Regions from separate parts of the Pseudomonas leptonychotis genome, predicted to be linked through region 1. Evidence: predicted binding sites of a transcription regulator. Region 1 holds the regulator's gene; the other holds the start of a gene.
What was found. The regulator sigma-54, encoded in region 1, starts transcription at its own class of promoters, with help from an activator protein. The targets are predictions, from matches to a motif close to ANTGGCATNNANNTTGCTNT.
Positions count from the first base shown of each region.

Region 2: the regulator sigma-54 is predicted to act here: its motif matches at 1,870-1,889, upstream of D8779_RS03795 (pilin).

Region 1 covers NZ_RFLV01000003.1:290,843-294,178, forward strand. The annotation lists gene lptA (lipopolysaccharide transport periplasmic protein LptA) at 1-143, shown strand, start outside; gene lptB (LPS export ABC transporter ATP-binding protein) at 146-871, shown strand; gene D8779_RS15680 (RNA polymerase factor sigma-54) at 1,009-2,523, shown strand; gene hpf (ribosome hibernation-promoting factor, HPF/YfiA family) at 2,717-3,025, shown strand; gene ptsN (PTS IIA-like nitrogen regulatory protein PtsN) at 3,041-3,336, shown strand, end outside.
Region 2 covers NZ_RFLV01000001.1:836,867-840,202, forward strand. The annotation lists gene D8779_RS03790 (PglL family O-oligosaccharyltransferase) at 1-1,312, opposite strand, end outside; gene D8779_RS03795 (pilin) at 1,388-1,825, opposite strand; gene pilB (type IV-A pilus assembly ATPase PilB) at 2,045-3,336, shown strand, end outside.

The sequences.
Region 1 (3,336 bases):
AAGGCGAGAAAATCGTCTACGACACCCAGCGCCAGATCGTCAACGCCGGTCGCGCCACGGGCACCAACGTCACCGCGCCACGTCCGCGCATCGACATGGTGATCCAGCCGAAGAACAAACCAGCCGAACAGCAGGCGCAGTAATAATGGCCACATTGAAAGCCCAACACCTGGCCAAGAGCTACAAAGGCCGTCAGGTCGTGCGCGACGTCAGCTTGAGCATCGACAGCGGGCAGATTGTCGGCCTGCTCGGCCCCAACGGGGCAGGCAAAACCACCTGCTTCTACATGATCGTAGGCCTGGTTCAGGCCGATCAGGGTCGCGTGATGATCGATGACCTCGACGTCAGCCACCAACCCATGCATGGCCGTGCCCGTGCGGGTATTGGCTACCTACCGCAGGAAGCCTCGATTTTCCGCAAGCTCAGCGTGGCCGACAACATCATGGCCATTCTGGAAACCCGCAAAGACCTCGATGGCGCCGCGCGCCGCAAGGAACTTGAAGGTTTGCTGCAGGAATTCCACATCAGCCATATCCGCGACAACCTCGGCATGAGCTTGTCTGGTGGTGAGCGCCGTCGCGTGGAAATTGCTCGCGCCCTGGCGACCAACCCCAAATTCATTCTGCTCGATGAGCCCTTCGCAGGTGTCGATCCGATCTCGGTCGGCGACATCAAGCAAATCATTCACCACCTCAAAGCCAAGGGCATCGGTGTGTTGATCACCGACCACAACGTGCGCGAGACCCTGGATATTTGCGAAACGGCCTATATCGTCAGTGATGGTCAACTCATCGCCGAAGGCGATGCCGAAACCATCTTGGCCAACCAGACAGTGAAAGAAGTGTATCTGGGGCATGAGTTCAGGCTGTAACCACGGCTTTTCTTAAGCCTACTGCAGCCAAGGCTAGGCAAAACCTTTAGAGTCAGGCATATAATTTGCTTCCTAGTGGCGCTTTTTAAAAGCGCCCTGTAGTGGCTGCGCACAGACGCCGGTAAATAAGGTCTGCAATGAAACCATCGCTAGTCCTGAGAATGGGCCAGCAGCTGACGATGACACCGCAGCTGCAACAGGCCATCCGCCTGCTCCAACTGTCCACCTTGGATCTGCAACAAGAGATCCAGGAGGCCTTGGAGTCCAACCCGATGCTCGAGCGCCAGGAAGAAGGCGATGACTTCGACAATTCGGACCCCATGGCTGATGGCGCAGAAAGCGCCACACCCAGCGAACAGCCTGAAACGCCGTACCAAGAAACCAACTACCAGGAAGCCACGCAAACCGTGGACAACCTTGAAGAAGGTGACTGGGGCGAGCGCATTCCTAACGAGCTACCCGTCGACACTGCCTGGGAAGACATCTACCAGACCAGCGCCAGCAGTTTGCCCAGCAGCACCAATGATGACGACGAATGGGACTTCACCACTCGCACGTCTAGCGGTGAGAGCCTGCAAAGCCACCTGCTCTGGCAACTCAATCTAGCCCCAATGTCGGACAAGGATCGCCTGATTGGCGTGACCTTGATTGACTGCATCAACAGCCAGGGCTATCTCGAAGAAACTCTCGAGGAAGTGGTCGAGGCGTTCGACCCGGAGCTGGACATCGAGCTCGACGAAGTCGAAGCCGTGCTGCACCGCATTCAACAATTCGAGCCCACCGGGATCGCCGCGCGGAACCTGGGCGAGTGCCTGCTCCTGCAACTGCGCCAGCTGCCCGCCAAAACGCTCTGGCTGAGCGAAGCACAGCGTCTGGCCAGTGACTACCTCGACCTGCTTGGCAGCCGCGACTACAGCCAGCTAATGCGCCGCCTGAAACTCAAGGAAGACGAGCTGCGCCAGGTGATCGACCTGATTCAAAGCCTCAACCCGCGCCCCGGCTCGCAAATCGAATCAAGCGAACCCGAATATGTAGTGCCCGATGTGATCGTGCGCAAACACAACGAACGCTGGCTGGTAGAGCTGAACCAGGAGGCCATGCCACGCCTGCGGGTCAACGCGCAATACGCCGGTTTTGTGAAACGCGCCGACTCCAGCGCTGACAACACCTTTATGCGCAACCAGCTGCAAGAAGCGCGCTGGTTTATCAAAAGCCTGCAAAGCCGCAACGAAACCCTGATGAAAGTAGCCACGCAGATCGTCGAACATCAGCGCGGCTTTCTCGATTACGGCGACGAAGCGATGAAGCCCTTGGTTCTGCACGATATTGCCGAAGCCGTAGGCATGCACGAGTCAACCATCTCACGGGTGACCACACAGAAATTCATGCATACGCCGCGTGGCATTTACGAGCTGAAATACTTCTTCTCCAGCCACGTGAGCACCTCCGAGGGTGGCGAATGCTCGTCGACTGCGATCCGCGCCATCATCAAAAAACTGGTGGCCGCGGAAAATGCGAAAAAGCCGTTGAGTGACAGTAAGATCGCTGGTTTACTGGAAGCACAAGGCATTCAAGTAGCCCGCCGCACGGTCGCAAAGTACCGTGAATCCCTCGGAATAGCGCCTTCCAGTGAGCGTAAACGATTGATCTAAGGCGGCACACAGAAGGAAGATCAAAGCACTGCACAGTACACGCCCAGGCCTCGCCTTTGCTCAAAAGCAGCCATACTGCCAATAGTGATTAGCGACCGTGCCAGGCTCGTTCTGCCAGAGTCTTCCACGCCACAGTGTTCCGGCGGCAGGCCTCTCGCCTGCCTCTTACACACGGCAACAAGGAGAAAGCGGTATGCAAGTCAACATCAGTGGACATCAGCTGGATGTGACCGACGCCCTGCGCGACTACATCGTCGAGAAACTTGGACGACTGGAGCGCCACTTCGACAAGATCACCAACGTACAGGTCATCATGGAGGTCGAAAAGCTCAAACAGAAAATCGAAGCGACCTTACACATTGCAGGCGGCGAAGTCGTCGCCAATGCCGAGCATGAAGACATGTACGCCGCCATCGATTTACTGACTGACAAACTCGACCGACAACTCATCAAACACAAGGAAAAACAGCTCGATCGTCAACAGGGCGCTATGGCCCGCTGACGTCGTCTATCTCCTATGATCCGACTTGAAACCATCCTGACCCCCGGCCGTTCTTTAGTGAACGTGCCGGGTGGCAGCAAAAAACGTGTTCTCGAACAGATTGCCAACCTGGTGGCGCGCGAGCTGCCTGACCTGGATGGCCAAGACATTTTCGAAAGCCTAATCGCCCGCGAAAAGCTCGGCTCAACCGGTTTCGGTAATGGCATCGCCATTCCGCACTGCCGTCTGCCCGGCTGTAGCGCGCCGATCAGTGCAGTGCTGCGTCTCGACGCCGCCGTTGACTTCGACGCGATCGACGGTGCGCCAGTGGA
Region 2 (3,336 bases), on a different contig from region 1:
AATCCTCCTCAAGAAGACGATATTCGCGCCAAATCACAACAAGCAAACTCATCGATAAAACCAAAATTACACTTATCATCTTTTTGGAAAAAATAATCTCATAGCTATTGTGATGCTCGGCAGCAACACCACCTAGCAGGACGCCTAAAGGCAAAAGAAAATATGCATATTCCAAAGGCAACTCAAGCATCCCATGAGTTAACAGCAAGCACGCCACAGACAAAGCAAAAGTACTCTCAAGAGATCTGGCATTTAACGCCATACGCAAAAACCAAAAAAACAAGAACACGACTATTATCAAACCGAGAACAGGCCCGTTCCACAACATCAAATCAAGCACGACATTATGACTGTGAGCAGTCAGCATTTGCACAGGATAAAGAGACGACATTTCGACTTGAGCGAGCCCGACCTGACCCCAACCGTAACCCCAAAAAGGCCCATGCCAGATGGCAAGTATAAACTGCCACCATAGCGCCAACCGCTCAAACGATTGCGCGCGCGCAGCCAAGCTGGTGCTATCAAGCATCAAAAAACTAGAGATAAAAGGTAAAGCGACGACACACGCGCAGTAATAAACAAGCCAAAAAAACACAACCTTACTGCCAACTCTAAACTTATAAGATCTCCTTTTAACAAACCAAAAAAAAGCTACACACATAAACGCAAGCCATGGAGTTCGGGACTGCGTCAACGCAACACCGAATAGTAAAAACAAAACCAAGATACCCGCAGAATAACGCCCAAACCAACTTTTTTCATACGCATAAAGAACAGCTAGCACACCAATACCAAGCAATGTAGCCAGGTTATTCGGCTGCGCCAAGTTGGCAAACGGCCTACCACCGGGCGGCATATCCACAATCCAAATACTTCCAGACAGCAAAAGCCACTGCTTTAGAGCAATCCATATAGATATAACAGCCCCCAACATAAAGGCCCACACCATTACATCCAGCAAATACCCCCCATTCCGAGATGAGCGGAAAAACACACACCCAACAACTAACGCAAAGAAAAAGCCGATCAAATATAAAAAAGACAACAGAGCACTACTAAAAAAATAAATGCGCCCAAATGCAAATTGCACGAGAGGCACGAAAGCGACAAAAACAAAAAACAAAAAGGATGCCGGCACCTTCATATAGCAATTAGAAATTGCGCCCAGAACAAGAATCGCGACCGCAAGAAAACTTGCAAACTCTTGATACGCAGAAGACCATGGATAATAGTGATTGGGAAGTACCCAGCTCAACAAAAAAATGGCGCCTGCAATCAAAACACAATAACGCCCAAGCACAGAAACATGCACAAAACACCCCCAAAAAAAAGCGCCTAACAATAGGCGCTTTAAAATTCTGAATTCCTACAGCGGAATCAAATTTATTTACTTGCAGCTAGCTGGACGATACTTTTCCAGAACTGTGCCGCCACAAACCCAAGTCACCTGGCCTGTAGCTGCTACGTACGTGGCAGTCAATGTGATTGTGTTTTGGTTAGTAGCCACACCTAACGTAGCGGCATCACCAGTAGCTGTAACCACAGCGGATTGGCTGGCGGTAGAAGCGTATGAAACACCGGTCACATATTTGGAAACCTGCGAAGCAAGCACCAAGCTAGCAGTCGGTGGCAGCTGGCCCAGAGTAGCAGCAGCTTCTGATACGTTTGTTCTGGCCGACGATGCAGCCAGCATCACCTCAGAAACCTTGGCACGGGTTGTATAATCCTGATAAGCAGGCAATGCCACCGCAGCCAAAATACCGATAATCGCAACAACGATCATCAATTCGATCAGGGTAAAACCTTTTTGCATTTGAGCTTTCATAAAGCATCTCCTAGTTGTGATTAGGTCAACGACCTAATTCTACGAATGCATCCTTCATGCCAACTCCGCAACACCAGATCCCGGAAGATCCAGGCCAGCCTAAACACGCGACAACAAAGCTACCGGGCACTAACTGCCATTTTTTGTCACCCACCTGTTTTGCGTTTGGCACGTGCCAATCAACTAGGCTATAAGGCAATGAATGTTATGGAGCCTGCAATGAACGATAGCGTATCCCTTACCGGCCTTGCCCGCCAGATGGTTCTGGCAGAGCTACTGGATGAAAAAGCAGCCCAACAGGCGCAAAGCCAAGCCCAACGCAACAAGCTCTCGCTGGTCACTTATTTGGTTCAGAACAAGCTTGTCAAAAGCCGCGTACTGGCGGAGCTTGCATCTGAGCAATTTGGCGTCTCGTTCGTTGATCTGAATTCAATCGACAAGGAAAGCCAACCCAAGGATCTGGTGACTGAAAAACTTGTGCGCCAGCATCGCGTACTTCCTCTGTGGCGTCGCGGCAACAAACTCTTTATTGCCGTGTCCGACCCCACCAATCACCAAGCCGTTACTGATATTCAATTCAGCACTGGGATGAACACCGAAGCCATTCTGGTTGAAGATGACAAGCTTGGTGACGCCATCGAGAAATTCTTCGACTCAGCCTCCAGCGGCATGGATGACTTGGGGGATATTGACCTCGACGGCCTTGACGTAGAGGCCGTGAATGACGACGGCCCGGATGGCGGTGAAGGCAATACGGCTGACGATGCGCCAGTGGTACGATTCGTCAATAAGATGCTGCTGGATGCGATTAAAAAAGGCTCTTCGGACCTGCACTTTGAGCCTTACGAGAAAACCTATCGTGTGCGCTTTCGTACCGATGGCATTCTGCAAGAAATCGCCCGCCCCCCCATACAGCTATCGCCACGAATCTCTGCCCGCTTGAAAGTAATGGCCGGCCTGGATATTTCCGAGCGCCGCAAACCTCAGGATGGGCGTATCAAGATGCGCATCTCCAAAAGCAAATCTATCGATTTCCGTGTCAGCACATGCCCAACCCTGTGGGGCGAGAAGATCGTGATGCGGATTCTAGACTCCGCCAGCGCGCAGATGGGTATCGACGCCCTGGGCTATGAAGAGTCACAAAAAGACCTGTACATGGCCGCCCTCAAGCAACCCCAAGGCATGATTCTCGTGACCGGCCCAACAGGTTCCGGCAAGACCGTATCGCTCTACACTGGACTGAACATCCTCAACACCGTTGACGTGAACATTTCCACTGCAGAAGACCCAGTGGAAATAAACCTGGAAGGCATCAATCAGGTCAACGTCAACCCCAAGCAGGGCATGGACTTTACTGCGGCCCTCAAATCATTCCTGCGCCAGGACCCGGACATCATCATGGTTGGCGAGATTCGCGACTTGGACACAGCCTCCATCGCCATAAAGGCGGCACAAACGGGACACATGGTGATGTCGACCCTGCACACAAACAGCGCCGCCGAGACGCTGAC